Linked DNA regions of Halorhodospira halophila. The protein of the gene in region 2 interacts with the protein of the main gene of each other region in a pairwise test. Links are inferred from orthologs where the notes say so. Each region holds a gene or a part of one and is shown on either strand. Other genes may lie near its edges.

What was found. Proteins that work in one complex are often made in the same cells at the same time.
Region 1: the proteins of cysK (region 2) and cysE interact in binary tests that used the Escherichia coli proteins (3 or more experiments, as listed by UniProt). The link is inferred for Halorhodospira halophila from one-to-one orthologs.

The regions. Positions count from the first base shown.
Region 1 is NZ_NHSN01000025.1:65,265-72,298, forward strand. The notes cover bases 2,650-5,613. They hold cysE (serine O-acetyltransferase), read right to left. Parts: upstream 4,544-5,613; coding sequence 3,755-4,543; downstream 2,650-3,754. Other genes in these bases: rlmN (23S rRNA (adenine(2503)-C(2))-methyltransferase RlmN), read right to left, coding at 2,650-2,819; ndk (nucleoside-diphosphate kinase), read right to left, coding at 2,800-3,225; CCR79_RS09660 (HesB/IscA family protein), read right to left, coding at 3,358-3,687; CCR79_RS09670 (RNA methyltransferase), read right to left, coding at 4,566-5,300; CCR79_RS09675 (inositol monophosphatase family protein), read left to right, coding at 5,373-5,613. In the rest of the region: hisS (histidine--tRNA ligase), read right to left, coding at 1-384; CCR79_RS09640 (helix-turn-helix domain-containing protein), read right to left, coding at 389-973; CCR79_RS09645 (tetratricopeptide repeat protein), read right to left, coding at 970-1,713; more of rlmN, read right to left, coding at 1,710-2,649; more of CCR79_RS09675, read left to right, coding at 5,614-6,182; CCR79_RS09680 (O-succinylhomoserine sulfhydrylase), read right to left, coding at 6,196-7,034.
Region 2 is NZ_NHSN01000009.1:82,872-90,891, forward strand. Bases 2,642-5,401 are described here. They hold cysK (cysteine synthase A), read right to left. Parts: upstream 4,632-5,401; coding sequence 3,651-4,631; downstream 2,642-3,650. Other genes in these bases: putA (bifunctional proline dehydrogenase/L-glutamate gamma-semialdehyde dehydrogenase PutA), read left to right, coding at 2,642-3,270; phbB (acetoacetyl-CoA reductase), read left to right, coding at 4,817-5,401. Outside these bases: more of putA, read left to right, coding at 103-2,641; more of phbB, read left to right, coding at 5,402-5,563; CCR79_RS03215 (ComEA family DNA-binding protein), read right to left, coding at 5,608-5,904; pyrF (orotidine-5'-phosphate decarboxylase), read right to left, coding at 6,035-6,745; lipopolysaccharide assembly protein LapB, read right to left, coding at 6,742-7,911; CCR79_RS03230 (LapA family protein), read right to left, coding at 7,917-8,020.

The DNA.
Region 1 (7,034 bases), on a different replicon or contig from region 2:
CTGATGGAACTGCCGCAGCCGCCCCTTCTGCGGCCGCTCGTGCCGGAACATGGGGCCGGCGTACCAGAGCCGCGGCTCGGCATTGTGCAGCAGACCGGACTGGATGCCGGCGCGTACACAGCCGGCCGTACCCTCAGGGCGCAACGTGACGCTGTCGCCATTGCGATCGTCGAAGGTGTACATCTCCTTCTCGACGATATCGGTGACCTCACCGATGGACCGGCTGAACAGCTCGGTGCGCTCGAGCACCGGCAGCCGGATCTCGCGATAACCGTAGGCCTCCAGGACCCGGCGGATCACCGACTCGGCGCGCTGCCACAGCGGGCTCTCCTCCGGAAGGATATCCGAGAACCCGCGAACGCTCTGAATCCCCTTTTTTGACAAAACGCTACTCCGACTCCATCGACGTCCAAGGCACACCGGCGACCGGCGTGCCCACCTGCGCGGCGGAGGCCTCCCGGGCCTGTGCACCGTCCTCGCCCGGGCCTGTCGGTTCCGGCTCGCCACCATCGAGCAGGATTGCGGTCATCACCACGGCCACGGCGAGCAGCAGCACAAGGAGCATCAACGGCAACCAGCGCCGCCGGCGGCGCCCGGCCGGTCGGGGCTCAACGGCTCCCACATTGCCCACGGCCCGCTCCTCGCTGGCCGGATCGCTGCCCCGGCGCCGGTTGTACGCCTCGACCACCGCCTCGGGATCGAGTTCGACCAGGCGCGCATAGGCGCGTAGGTAACCGCGCACGAAGGTTGGCGGCGGCAGACGTTCGTCGTCATCTTCCTCGAGGGCCGTCACCCGGTCCGCCGACAGGTTGAGACTCGACCCCACCGCACGCACGGTACGCCCCTGCGCCTCACGGGCGCGGCGCAGTTGCTGCCCCGGCGACGGCCGGGCGCCCTTGTCCCCGGCATCATCCGGGGCATCGGCCCGGGGCCGCGCCCCGTCGCTGTCGTCCTGCCCCGTTTCATCAGTCATGGCCCGACCTCATCCGCGTGCAAACGTTCGTTCCACCCCGAACCAGGGAAACGCTCGGCCAGCATCTCGGCGAAGGCGGCCGCCTCCTCCGGCCGCCCCTGCTCGGCCGCCACGCGTGCCGACCAGTAAAGGCCGCGCGCCCCGGCGCCACCGCTGTCACGGGCACGTTCCAAGTCTTCGGCGGCCGCCTCCAGCGCCCCCTGGCGGTAACGCAGCTCCCCGCGCACCACACGCGCCGGGGCAAACCCCGGTGCCGCCTCGACGGCAGCATCGGCGCGGCGGGCAGCGGCATCCTCGCGCCCCGCATCGAGGGCGCAGCGGGCGGCGTTGGTCAACGGCACTTCGGCGGAATCATAGCCACCCGCCCCGGCGGCATCCCCGAAGACCTCCAGCGCCTCATCCACTTGCCCGGCACGGCACAGACTCCGCCCCCGGTTGTTCAGGATAGGCCCCGAGTCCGGAGCGGCCTGCGCGGCACGCCGATGGTATTCGTGGGCCATCTCCAGATCGCCCTGCGACTCGGCCACGAGCCCCATGCCGGAAAGCGCCTGTGGGTGTTCTCCATCGATCTGCAACGCCCGCTCCAGGCGCGAGCGGGCGGCCTCCGGCTGCGCATGGGCGATCAGATGAAGCCCTGCCCCGGCGTGGCTGTCGGCTGCGCGCTGGTCATCCGGCATCTCGGGCCCGGCAGCGCACCCGACCGCCAGCAGGGCCGCCAGCATGGGCCCCGTGCGCTTCACGCCGTTCCCGCCACCTTACTGGGCCGCGCATCGCGGATCTCGCCGACGAGCTGGCCGCACGCCCCATCGATATCATCACCACGGGTTTCGCGGATGGTCGCGGTCAGGCCGTGCTCGAGCAGTCGATCCGCGAAGCGGCGCACCCGCCGCTGTGGCGAGCGGCCGTAGCGTGCCCCCGGGTAGGGATTGAACGGGATCAGGTTCACCTTGGACGGAATCCCCCGCAGCCGCTCGATCAGCTCCCGGGCGTGCTCGTCTTGGTCGTTGACCCCATCGAGCATGACGTACTCCCAGGTGATGCGCCTATGGGGCTTGTCGGCGATGTACGCGTGGCAGGCCGGCAGCAGGCGCTCCAGAGGGTTCTTGCGATTGAGCGGAACCAGCTCGTTGCGCAGCTCGTTATTCGGAGCGTGCAGTGAGACCGCCAGACTCACGTCCGTGATGCGCTGCATCCGCTCGATGGCGTGGACCACTCCCGAGGTCGAGATCGTGACCCGACGCTTGGAGAGAACGAACCCGAAATCGTCGGTGAACACCCGCGACGCCGAGATGACCGGGTCGAAGTTGAGCAGCGGCTCGCCCATGCCCATGAAGACGATGTTGGTGATCGCCCCCTCCGGCAGGTGGCGGCGCGCGATGTGAACCTGACCGACGATCTCGGCGGCGCTGAGATTCCGCGAGAACCCGCCCTCCGCCGTAGCGCAGAAGGTGCAGCCCATCGGGCAGCCGGCCTGCGAGGAGACGCACAGCGTCCCACGCTTCGGCTCCGGGATGTAGACGGCCTCGACACAGTTGCCGTCGGCCAGGCGCACCACCCACTTGCGGGTGCCGTCGCTGGCCTGCTGGTCGGCGGCCACCTCGGGCAGACCGACCCGGGCGTTCTCGCGCAGCCGCTGGCGCAGCGCCTTGCTCAGGTCGGTCATCTCGTCGAAATCGTAGACGTGGCGCTGATGCAGCCACTGCATCATCTGCCGGGCGCGGAACCGCTTTTCGCCCAGGGCATCGAAGAAAGCGGCCAGCCGCGGCCGATCGAGCCCGAGCAGCTCGACCGGGCCCGACTGGCGCTCGGCGTGCACCGCCTCGTGGTCAGCGGGAGCAGATCTCATCGGCCTTGAAGAAGAACTCGATCTCCTGTTCCGCCGTCTCGGGGCTGTCCGACCCGTGGACCGCATTGGCATCGATGCTCTCCGCGTAGTCGTGGCGGAGGGTGCCTGCAGCCGCCTCCTTGGGGTTGGTGGCGCCCATGATCTCGCGGTTCTTGCGGATGGCGTCCTCGCCCTCGAGAACCTGCACCATCACCGGCCCGGAGGTCATGAAGCCGACCAGGTCATTGAAGAACGGACGCTCCCTGTGCACAGCGTAGAAGCTCTCGGCCTGCTCGGTGCTCAGCCGAACCATGCGCGCAGCCACCACGCGCAGGCCAGAGCGCTCGAAGCGGGCAAGGATCTCGCCGATCGCGTTCTGCGCTACGGCATCCGGCTTGATGATGGAAAGGGTTCGCTCGACGGCCATTAGGATCTCCTGACTGATGAATGCTCGCGTTCAACAAAAAAGCCGCAGCGCTGGAATGCTGCGGCGCCTTGGGCAGTCGGACAGTCTACCCCTCCGTTCCGGGCGCCGACAATCTCGCCGCGGTTGGGCCGTTCACACGGCAAAGCTCTCGCCGCACCCACACAGATCGCGGACGTTCGGGTTGCGGAAATCGAAACGGTAATTGATACCGTCGCGCACGTAGTCCACCTCGGTGCCTTCCAGAAACGGCCGGTGCTGTTGCGCCATCACCACCTTCACCCCGTGGCTCTCGACGACAAGATCCTGATCGCCGATCTCCTCGGCGTAATCGACCACGTAGGCGAAGCCGGAGCAGCCACTGGCCTTGATCCCCAGGCGCAGGCCGTGGGCCCGGTCAGCATCCTGGCTGGCGAGCATCTTCTCGACATGCCGCGCGGCACGTTCGGTCAGGGTTACGGGCATGACTTGCCTCCTGTCACTGGGCGCGCCGTAACGGCGCATCTGTCTGCATTCTAGGGGGTTCCGGCAGCTAGCGGGAAGCGTCCCGGTGGTGCTCGCCGCACGCCTTCTCGACCGACGTCTCGTCGACCTCCAGATCCGGCACGCGGGTCTCTTCAAGCCGCCCGCCCATCTGCTGCACGGCGCTGCACAGCTCCTCAATGCGCCGATCGGTGACGTGGATATGATCGAGGATCGCGTTCACCGCCTGGGCCACCGGGTCCGGCATCTCGGTGGTCCCGTAAGCATCGAAGCCAATTCGCCGCGCCACCCGGGCTCGCTGCTCGTCCCCGTCAACGTCGCGCTTGCGCTCGCCGACCTGGCGCGCCGGGATCCCCACCATAGTCGCCCCGTCGGGGACATCCTTGAGCACCACAGCATTCGAGCCGATGCGCGCCCCGCCACCCACACGGATGGGTCCAAGCAGCTTGGCGCCGGCGCCGACCACGACGTCATTGCCCAGGGTCGGGTGGCGCTTGCCCGACTGCCAGCTGGTCCCGCCCAGGGTGACGCCGTGGTAGAGGGTGACGTCGTCGCCGATGTCTGCAGTCTCGCCAATGACCACCCCCATGCCGTGGTCGATGAAGAAGCGCCGGCCGATGCGCGCCGCCGGGTGGATCTCGATCCCCGTGACCCAGCGGCTGAACAGCCCCAGCATGCGCGCCAGCCATCGCAGCCGCCAGCGCCAGAGCCGCGCGCTGATGCGGTGCAGGATCAGGGCGTGGAAACCGGGATAGGTGGTCACCACATGGAAGGCGTTCCGGGCGGCCGGATCGCGATCCATGACACACCGGATGTCCTCACGCAGGCGTCGCAGCATCCATTTACCCTTTACAACGGTCCTACTTGCGCCAGCGGCGCGGATTGAGCACGTGGCTGAGCAGCCCGCGCAGCATCCGCACCTCGTCCTCGGTCAACCGCGCACGGCGGAAGATGTTGCGCAACCGCCGCATGGTCAGCGCGGGGTTGTGCCGGTCCAGGTAGCCGACTCGACCGGCCATCTCCTCCAGGTGAACGAAGAAGCGCTCCAGCGTATCCACGGCGGCGGGCGGCTCTTCCGTCTCGGGCTGCGGCGGTGCGCCCCCCACCTCGGCCGCCATGCGCAGCTCCCACGCTACCAGCTGCACGGACTGAGCCACATTCAGGGAACTGTAATCCGCGTCGGTCGGGATCTGCACGAGGTAGTGGCAATGATCCAGCTCGGCGTTGGTCAGGCCGGTGCGCTCCCGACCGAAGACCCACGCCAACCCCCCTTCGCCCCCCTCAGCGGCGGCCGACTCGGCCGCCGGGCGCAGCGCCAGCCGGGGCTGCCGCTCGGCGCGGATACGCGCCGAGAGCCCGAAGGCCAGACGACAGCCGGCCAGCGCCGAGGCGAGATCCGGATAGCGCTGCGCCTGCTCCAGAACCTCGCCGGCCCCGGCCGCCCGCGCGACGGCCTCCGGGTCATCGGGGTCGCACTGCGGATCCACCAGACACAGATCCCGCAGCCCCATGGTGCGCATGGCGCGCGCGGCGGCGCCGATATTGCCGGGGTGCGTGGTCCCGACCAACACAATACGAGTGCGCTCAAGGCTCAAGATGGCCTCCCGGTCTGAATCGCATCAGTTTTGCTGTTATCCTGTACCGCGTCCAGCGTAGGAGCTTTCCCGATGCACCCAATGGTCAACATCGCAGTCCGTGCCGCACGGGCTGGTGGTGATCTAATCGTCCGCAACATCGACCGCCTCGACCGCGTCCGGGTCGAGACCAAGGGACGCTACGACTTCGTCTGCGACATCGATCGCCAGGCCGAGGCGGCGATCGTGCAGACCATCCAGCGCGCCTACCCGCAGCACGCCATACTCGCCGAGGAGAGTGGCCTGCAGGGGCGCGCGCAGGGTGAGGCGGAGTATACGTGGATCATCGACCCGCTGGACGGGACGGCGAACTTCCTCCGCGGCTACCCCCACATCGGCGTGTCGATCGCTGTGCAGAAGGACGGCCAGCTGGAGGCAGCCGCCGTCTACGACCCGCTGCGCCAAGAGCTGTTCACCGCCTCACGGGGCAACGGGGCGCAGCTCGACGGCCGCCGCATCCGCGTACCGCAGCGCCGCGGGGTGGACGGGGCGATGATCGGGACCGGCTTTCCGTTCAAGAACCAGGCCCTGATGCCGGCCTACCTGCGGATGTTCTCCGCCCTGACCGAGCACGCCGAAGACATGCGCCGTGCCGGCTCCGCGGCACTGGACCTGGCCTACGTCGCCGCCGGGCGGCTGGACGGCTACTTCGAGTTGGGCCTGAAACCGTGGGACATCGCCGGCGGCACCCTGCTGGTCCGTGAGGCCGGCGGCATTGTGACGGACATCACGGGCGAGGATCGCGCCCTCGCCACCGGCCATGTCGTCGCCGGCGCCCCCAAGGTCCACAGCGGTCTGCTGAACACCATCCGCGCCCACACGGCGGATCTGCCTACCGCCTGAGCAACCCGACCGCTCAGGCGCTGCCCAGGCCGCGCTCCAGGTCGCGGATGATGTCCGCCGGATCCTCCAGGCCGACGGAGATCCGGACCAGCCCCTCGCCGATGCCGGCCGCCGCCCTCAGTTCGTCGGTGATGGTGCCGTGGGTGGTGGTCGCCGGGTGCGTGATGGTGGACTTGGTATCGCCGAGGTTGCCGGTGATCGACAGCATGCGGGTGCTATCGATCACGCGCCAGGCCGCCTCCCGTCCGCCAGCCAGCTCGAAGGCAACGATCCCGCCAAAGCCACTCTGCTGCGCCGCCGCCAGCCGGTGGTGCGGATGGTCCGGCAGCCCCGCGTAGTAGACCCGCTCGACCCGCGGATGATCCCGCAGCCACTCGGCCACCTGCTGGGCATGGCTACTGTGGGCGCGCATGCGCAGCGAAAGCGTCTCCAGCCCCTTGAGAAACACCCAGGCATTGAAAGGACTCATGCACGGCCCGGCAGTGCGGATGAAACCGTGGATCTCTTCGCCCACCCGCTGGGCGTCGCCCACCACCGCGCCGCCGACACAGCGCCCCTGGCCATCCAGGTACTTGGTCGCCGAGTGGACCACCAGATCGGCCCCAAGCTCCAGGGGCCGCTGCAGGGCGGGGGTACAGAAGCAGTTGTCGATCGCCAGCAGGGCGTCGTGGGCGTGCGCGATCTCCGCCAGGCGGCGGATGTCAGCGACCTCGTTGAGCGGGTTGGAGGGCGTCTCGGCGAAGAGCAGACGCGTATTCGGCTGGATCGCCCCGGCCCAGGCCCCCTCGTCGCTCAACGGCACCCAGCTGACCTCGATCCCCCAGCGCGGCAGGTACTTGGTGAACAGCGACA
Region 2 (8,020 bases):
CCGCCCGCTCGCAGGCCGAGCACTGCGCGCGGGGCGGGCTGGCACGCGCCCTGCACGCAGCAGGCGATGTCCGCCCTGATTCGATCCGCCCGAGGAGGTGCCATGAGCGCGTTCGTCCATCCGGACCCCGAGCAGCTGCTGCCCGTCGAGCGCCAACCCCTGGCCGCGGCCTATCGCATCGACGAGCCCACCCGCAGCCAGGCCCTAATCCGGGAGGCCGAGTGCGACCCGCAGACCCGGGCGCGTATCCAGGAGCGGGCCCGCACCCTGGTCCACGGCATGATCCGTGCCCAGCGCCGCCAGTCCTCGCTGACCGCGCTGCTCCACGAGTACGACCTCTCCAGCGAGGAAGGGGTCGCGCTCATGTGCCTGGCCGAAGCGTTACTGCGCATCCCCGACGCCCCCACGGCCGATCGGCTGATCCACGACAAGCTCGGCGCCGGAGGCTGGTCATCGCACCTGGGCCGCGACCGCCGCCTGCTGGTCAACGCCGCCACCCTGGGCCTGGCGCTGACCGGGCGGATCCTCGATGCCGGCGAAGCCGAACGCTGGTTCGGGGCTCAACTGCGCGGTGCCATGGCGCGCCGGGGGGCGCCACTGATCCGCCGCGCGGTGCGCCGCTCCATGGGCCTGCTCGGCGAGACCTTTGTCCTCGGCCGCGACATCCCCGAGGCGCAGCGGCGTGCCCGCAAGCTCGAAGCCAAGGGGTACCGCTACTCCTACGACATGCTCGGCGAAGCGGCGCGGACCGATGCCGACGCCGAGCGCTTCTTCCAGGCTTACTGCGCAGGGATCGAACACTTTGGCCGCAGCGCCGACCCCAACGCATCGATGGACGCCCGCGCCGAGGTCTCGGTGAAGCTCTCGGCCCTCGACCCGCGCTTCGAGCCCGGCCAGGAGGAACGCGTCCGGGAGACGGTCATCCCACGGCTGCAGGCGCTCTGCCGACGGGCCCGGGAGGCCGGCATCGCCCTGTGCGTGGACGCCGAGGAAGCGGCCCGGTTGGATCTGACCCTGGACGTGCTCGAGGCGGTGATGGCCGACCCCGAACTGGCCGACTGGCACGGCCTGGGGATCGCGGTGCAGGCCTACCAGAAGCGGGCGCCGGAGTGGATCGAGTGGCTCGCCGAACGGGCGCGGCACCACCAGCGACGGCTGCGGGTCCGCCTGGTCAAGGGCGCCTACTGGGACACCGAGGTCAAGGACACCCAGATCCAGGGCCTCGACGACTACCCCGTTTTCACGCGGAAGGCGGCCAGCGACGTCTGCTTCCTGGCCTGCGCCCGGCGCATGCTGCGCTACCCCGAACAGATCTACCCCCAGTTCGCCACCCACAACGCCCACACGGTGGCCGCCGTGCTGGAACTGGCCGAAGAGCAACCCTTCGAGTTCCAGCGCCTGCACGGCATGGCCGACGAGCTTTACGATCAACTCGTCGACGCCCGCCCCGGCCGGGGTGTCCCGGTGCGTATTTACGCGCCGGTGGGCCAGCACGAGGCCCTGCTCCCCTACCTGGTCCGTCGGCTGCTCGAGAACGGCGCCAACTCCTCCTTCGTCAACCGGATCCACGAGGGCGATGTGGAGACCCTGATCGCCGATCCGGTGGAGCACCTGCGCTCGCGCCCGACCCTGCGCCACCCCCACCTGCCGCTGCCGGCCGGGATCTTCGGCCCGGACCGAACCAACAGCCGCGGCATCGACTTCTCCAACCGCCAGGAGACCGCGACCCTGGCCGAGGCGATGACCGCCGCTGCCGAGTCCCGGCGTGAGGCGCGGCCGATCATCAACGGCCGTGGCGCCCCCGAAGCCGACGGCACCTGGGCCGACGTCTGCAGCCCCACCGACACCGGGCAGCGGGTGGGCAGCGTGCTGTGGGCCGGCCCCGAACACCTGGAGCAGGCCCTGGCCGGCGCCGCCGCAGCGTGGCCGCGCTGGGCCGCCACACCGGTCGAAGAGCGCGCCCGCGCCCTGGAACGCCTGGCCGATCTCTACGAGGCGCACACCGCCGAACTCATGACCCTCTGCACCCTGGAGGGCGGCAAGACGCTGCGCGATGGCATCGCCGAGGTCCGCGAGGCGGTGGACTTCTGCCGTTACTACGCCGCCCAGGCGCGACGACTGATGGCTGAGCCGACGCCGCTGCCCGGCCCAACCGGCGAGACCAACACGCTACAACTCCATGGCCGCGGCACGTATCTGTGCATCAGCCCCTGGAACCTGCCGCTGGCGATCTTCACCGGTCAGATCACCGCCGCCCTGGCCGCCGGCAACGCAGTGATCGCCAAGCCGGCGGAGCAGACGCCGCTGATCGCCCAACGGGCGGTGACTCTGATGCACCAGGCGGGCATCCCTGGCGACGTGCTCCACCTGCTACCCGGCGAGGGCGGGCGCATCGGGCCGCCGCTGGTCGCCGACCGGCGCATCGACGGCGTGGCCTTCACCGGCTCGGTGGCTACGGCGCAGCAGATCCACCGCACCCTGGCCGGGCGTGACGGCCCCATCGTTCCCCTGATCGCCGAGACCGGTGGCCTCAACGCCCTGATCGTGGACTCCAGCGCCCTGCCCGAGCAGGCGGTGGTGGATGTCCTGCGCTCGGCGTTCTTCAGTACCGGTCAGCGCTGCTCGGCGCTGCGCCTGCTTTGCCTCCAGGAGGACATCGCCGAACCTTTTCTAGAGATGCTGCGCGGTGCCATGGACGCCCTGCGGGTCGGCGACCCGCGCTGGCTGGCCACCGACATCGGCCCGGTCATCGATGCCTCGGCCCGGGCCCGGCTGGAGGCCCACCATGAGGCGATGGCCGCCGCCGGCCGGGTGGTCCATCGAACACCTCTGGGCGACGCCGGAGCCCGCGGCCATTTTGTCCCCCCGTCGCTCTACCGGCTGGACGCCATCGAGGACCTGCAGGAGGAGTTCTTTGGGCCGATGCTCCACTACACCACTTGGCGGGCGGGGGAACTCGAGTCGGTGGTGGAGCGGATCAACGCCGCCGGTTATGGGCTGACGTTCGGTGTGCACAGCCGCGTCGACAGTCATCGGGATGCGGCCACGCGGGCGATCCGCGCCGGCAACGCCTATGTGAACCGGGATATCGTCGGTGCGGTGGTCGGCTCGCAGCCCTTCGGCGGCGAGGGGCTGTCGGGCACCGGTTTCAAGGCGGGCGGTCCGAACTACCTACTGCGCTTCGTCAACGAGCGGATGGTCACGGAGAACACGGCCGCGGCCGGGGGCAATGCCTCGCTCTTCGCCCTGGGCGAGGATGACGAGGCGTAAGCGGCGAGGAGCCGGCGGGCAGACGGTTCACCTGCTTGAGCGTCGACACAGCCCGGAGCCGGTGGATGCTGCGGCCGTGGGAGGCGGGGGCGCGACAAAGGCGCATTGAGCGCACCGAGCAGCGCAGCCCCCTCGGGGCATGCGGGGCGAACCTTTGCCGGTTCGCACCGCATAGCGCGTAGCGTACGAGCGCCGCGCAGCGGCGCGAGCTTTACGCGCGGCCCCGAGGGGGGAGCAGCGCAGGGGACCCCGAAGGGGTGCGCTCGTCAGCGCCGTTGTCGCGCCCCCGCCTCCCACGGCCGCAGCGAGCCGTTCTCGGGTTTCGCCCGCCGCATCGCCCAAGCAGGTGGACCGCCTGCCCTCTCACCACCGCCTGCCGTTTACGCCTCGTCGTCCAGCCCCTCGAACAGCGGGGTCGAAAGATAGCGCTCGGCGCTAGAGGCGAGGATGACCACCAGACGCTGACCGGCCAGCTCCGGGCGCGCGGCCACCCGCACCGCCGCCGCCAATGCCGCGCCGCTGGAGATCCCGCAGGGAATCCCCTCCAATCGTGCCACACGACGACTCATGGCCAGCGCCTCAGCGTCCTCCACCTGCAGGGTCTCATCCACCAGCGCGGCATCCAGGGTCTCCGGCAGGAAGCCGGCACCAATGCCCTGCAGACCGTGAGGGCCGGGTGCCCCGCCGGAGAGCACCGGCGAGCCGGCCGGTTCCACAGCGTAGGCGCGGAACCCCGGCCGACGCTCCTTGAGCAGACCGGCGACCCCGGTCAGCGTACCGCCGGTCCCCACCCCGGCGATCAGCCCGTCCACAGCGCCACCGGTGTCCCGCCAGATCTCCTCGGCGGTACCACAGCGATGGGCGCGGGGATTGGCCGGATTGCTGAACTGAGCCGGCTGGAAGCTGTCGGGGATCTCCTCGAGCAGTGCATCGGCCCGGTCGATGGCGCCGCGCATGCCCGCCGCCGGGTCGGTCAGTTCGACCCGGGCGCCGTAGAAGGCGAAGAGCTTGCGGCGCTCGGTGGACATGTTCGCCGGCATGGTCAGGATCAGCCGATAACCCCGGGCCGCGGCGATGAAGGCCAGACCGATGCCGGTGTTCCCCGAGGTGGGCTCGATCAGCGTTGAATGCCCCGGCGTGATCCGCCCCTGCGCCTCCGCCGCCTCGATCATGGCCAGGGCGATGCGGTCCTTGACCGAGCTGAGCGGGTTGAACATCTCGAGCTTGGCCAGCAGCTCGGCGGCGAGCCCCGCCTCGGCGCCCAGCCGCGGCAGGCGCACCAGGGGCGTGCGGCCGATGGTGGCCACGAAGTCGTCGTAGATCCGCCCGCTTTCCGGCGCGGGCCCCTCCGTCTTTGTCATTCCACCTCCCCAAAAAAGGATTCGCAGGAGCGTTTCCATCCCGCAGCATAACCCACCGCCACGCTGCGCTGCGTCATTTGCAAAAGGATGCATAGCCCCTATTCTGGGGAAAAAGCCGCAGGCAGCCGCTCCTGCCAAGGCGGCACGACCACGGACAAGGAACGGCATCGAAGGGGGAGAACCTTATGAGCCAGAAGACGGCACTGGTAACCGGCGGGCTCGGCGGTCTCGGCGCGGCGGTGTGCGAGCGCCTGGGCCGCAGCGGACACACCGTGGTGACCACCTACACCTCGGACAACGGCCGTGTCGACAAGTGGCGGGAGCGGCTCCAGGAGCGCGGCGTGACGACGCCGGTGCACGCGGTCCAGTGCGACGTAGCCGACTGGGACTCCTGTGCCGCCATGGCCGAGGCGGTGCGTGAACGCGCCGGCCCGGTCGACATCCTGGTCAACAACGCCGGCATCACCAAGGACGGCAGCTTCAAGAAGATGACCCGGGAGAACTGGGACGCGGTGATGCGCACCAACCTGGACAGCGTCTTCAACGTCACCAAGCAGTTCGCCGACGACATGGCCGACCGCGGCTGGGGCCGCGTCATCAATGTTGCCTCGGTCAATGGCCGCAAGGGGCAGTTCGGGCAGTGCAACTACGCTGCGACCAAGGCCGGCATGCACGGCTTCACCATGTCCCTGGCCCGGGAGCTGGCACGCAAGGGCGTGACGGTGAACACCGTCTCGCCGGGCTATCTGGCCACCGACATGGTCATGTCCATGAAGGAGGAGGTACGTCAGCAGATCATCGAGACCATCCCGGTGCAGCGGCTCGGCGAGCCCGACGAGGTGGCCTCGCTGATCGAGTATCTCGCCTCGGAGGACGCCGGCTTCATCACCGGCGCCAACCTCGACATCAACGGCGGCCTGCACATGGAGTGATCGCCGGTGGCGGGGGCGGCCCCGCCGCCCCCGCCTTCACCGCCCTAGTTGGCGTCCTCCACCCGGATCCGTTCCCGGTTGTCCTCCACGTTCGCCGGGCCCACGCCGCTGACGCGACTGAGGTCGTCGGCATCCCGGAAGGGACCGTTGGCCTCGCGCTCCTCGACGATCTCGGCCGCCCGCACTTCGCCGACGCCGGTCAGCCCGGCGGCGAGTTCTTCGGCACCGGCTTCATTGATGTCCACGCCCCCGGCGGCCTGGACAGCCCCGGCGGTGAGCGTGAGTGCGGTGAGGGTCGCGGGGATGGACGCGCGGATAGCGCCGCTGAGTTGCTCAGGCATGTCGGATCCTCCTTGATGCTTGTGCCTGTAAGTCGCCACTCCCTGGCGACGGACGACACCGTCTTGCGACGGCGTCGGTATTAATGTAGCAGCCCACCCCGGCCGGGCCAATCGGGGACGGCGCCGGCGTTCACCCGGCGGCGGCAATCTCGGCGCCGATCCCGGCGGCGGCGGCGGCAGGATCGTCGGCGGCGGTGATCGGGCGGCCGACGACCAGGTAATCACATCCGGCGGCCACCGCCGCAGCCGGGGTGGCGATGCGCTGCTGATCCCCGACCGCCGCCCCGGCCGGACGCACGCCGGGGGTGACCCGAAGCAGGCCACCGCCGAAGCGCTCACCGATGGCTGCGGCCTCCTCCGGCGAGCAGACCACGCCATCGAGCCCGCTGGAACGGGCCAGCCCGGCCAGCCGCAGCACCGCCTCACGCGGCGGCCCGGCCAGGCCGATCTCCTCGAGGGTGGCGGCGTCGTGGCTGGTCAGCACGGTGACCGCCGTGAGCAGGGTCTGCCCGTCGGCAGCCGCCACCGCCTCGCCGGCGGCCTCGAGCATCCGCCGTCCGCCGAGGGCGTGGACGTTGACCATCCAGACGCCGAGTTCCGCCGCCGCACGGCAGGCACCGGCCACGGTATTGGGGATATCGTGGTACTTGAGGTCGAGGAAGACCTCGAACCCCCGCCCCTGGAGTCGCTCCACCAGCTGCGGTCCGGCGCGGGTGAACAGCTCCTTACCCACCTTCAGCCGACACAGCCGCGGATCGAGCTGCGCGGCCAGGGCCTCGGCCGGGGCCGCAGCGGGGAAGTCCAACGCCACGATCAGTCGCGGCCCGGCAGGTACGTTCATCCGCCCTCCGTCTCGTTCTGCGGTCGAATGCTCGCCCAGCTCTGGCAGCCGGGGCACTGCCAGAACAGGGTCCGCCCCGAGAAACCGCAGCGCCGGCAGCGGTAGAGGGCGCGACCGGCCTCCAGCTTCTCGAAGAGATCGAGCAGGATCTGCATCTCGCGCGGGTCGATGGGCTCACCCACCGAGTGGGTCAGCGCCACCAGGCGGCGGATGCCGTCCAGCGAGGGCTGCCGGCGCAGCATCAGCGTCAGCTCGCGGATCGCCGCCTGCGTGCCGCGGCGCTCACGGATGACCTCGGCCAGGCGGACCATCAGGCGGCCGTCCGGCATGCGCGTGACCGTATCCCGCAGGAAGGTCTCCATCTGCCCCGGGCGCCCCAGCCCGCGGTAGGCGGCGGCCAGGCCGTCGAGGATCTCGGGCAGCAGCGCCGGATCCTGCGTACCCACCGCCTCATACGCCTTGACCGCGGCCTTGTAGCGTCCCAGCTCGCGCTCCAGGTCACCGAGGAGCATGTTCGCCCGGGCACAGTCCGGGTCGGCACTCAGCGCCCGGCGTAGCGCCTTGCGGGCGTGCTCGGTGTACCCCCGGCTCAGGGCGTGGGCGGCCTGCTCGCAGCGCAACTGGCCGATCCGGACCCGATAGTCGCCCTCGCCCACCCGCTCCAGGTGCTCGGCGGTCTCGATGGCGCGGTCCCATTCGCGCTCATGCTCGTAGATGGTCAGCAGCCGGCGCAGGGCCTGATCGACGTGGGCGTCCTGCTCCACCACCTCCTGGAAGAGCTTCTCGGCCCGGTCGAAGACCCCTGCCTTCATGTAGTCCTCGCCCAGCGCGAGCAGCGCGTAGGTGCGCTGGCGTCGGGTCAGCGACGGACGGGCAATGAGGTTCTGGTGGATGCGGATGGCCCGGTCGACCTCGCCCCGCCGACGGAAGACGCTGCCCAGCGCCAGGTGGGTCTCAGCGGTATCGCTGTCGACCTCGACCATGCGGGTGAACACCTCCAGCGCCTTGTCCCGCTCCTCGTTGAGCAGGTAGTTGAGGCCCTGGAAGTAAGCATCCGAGATCGGAGGGGAGTAGGAATCGTGGTGCTCGTCACCTCCGCCGCGCCGGCCGATCCACCATCCGGAAAGGGCGGCTACTGGCAGCAGTAGCCACAGCAGCTCGTGCATCGGGGTCAGTCACTGTCTCCCAGCGGCACGCGGCGCATGGCCTGCAGCTGCCGCTCGGCGTAGCCGAGCTGCCGCCGGAGCCGGGAGACTTCGCGGCGACGGCGCCAGA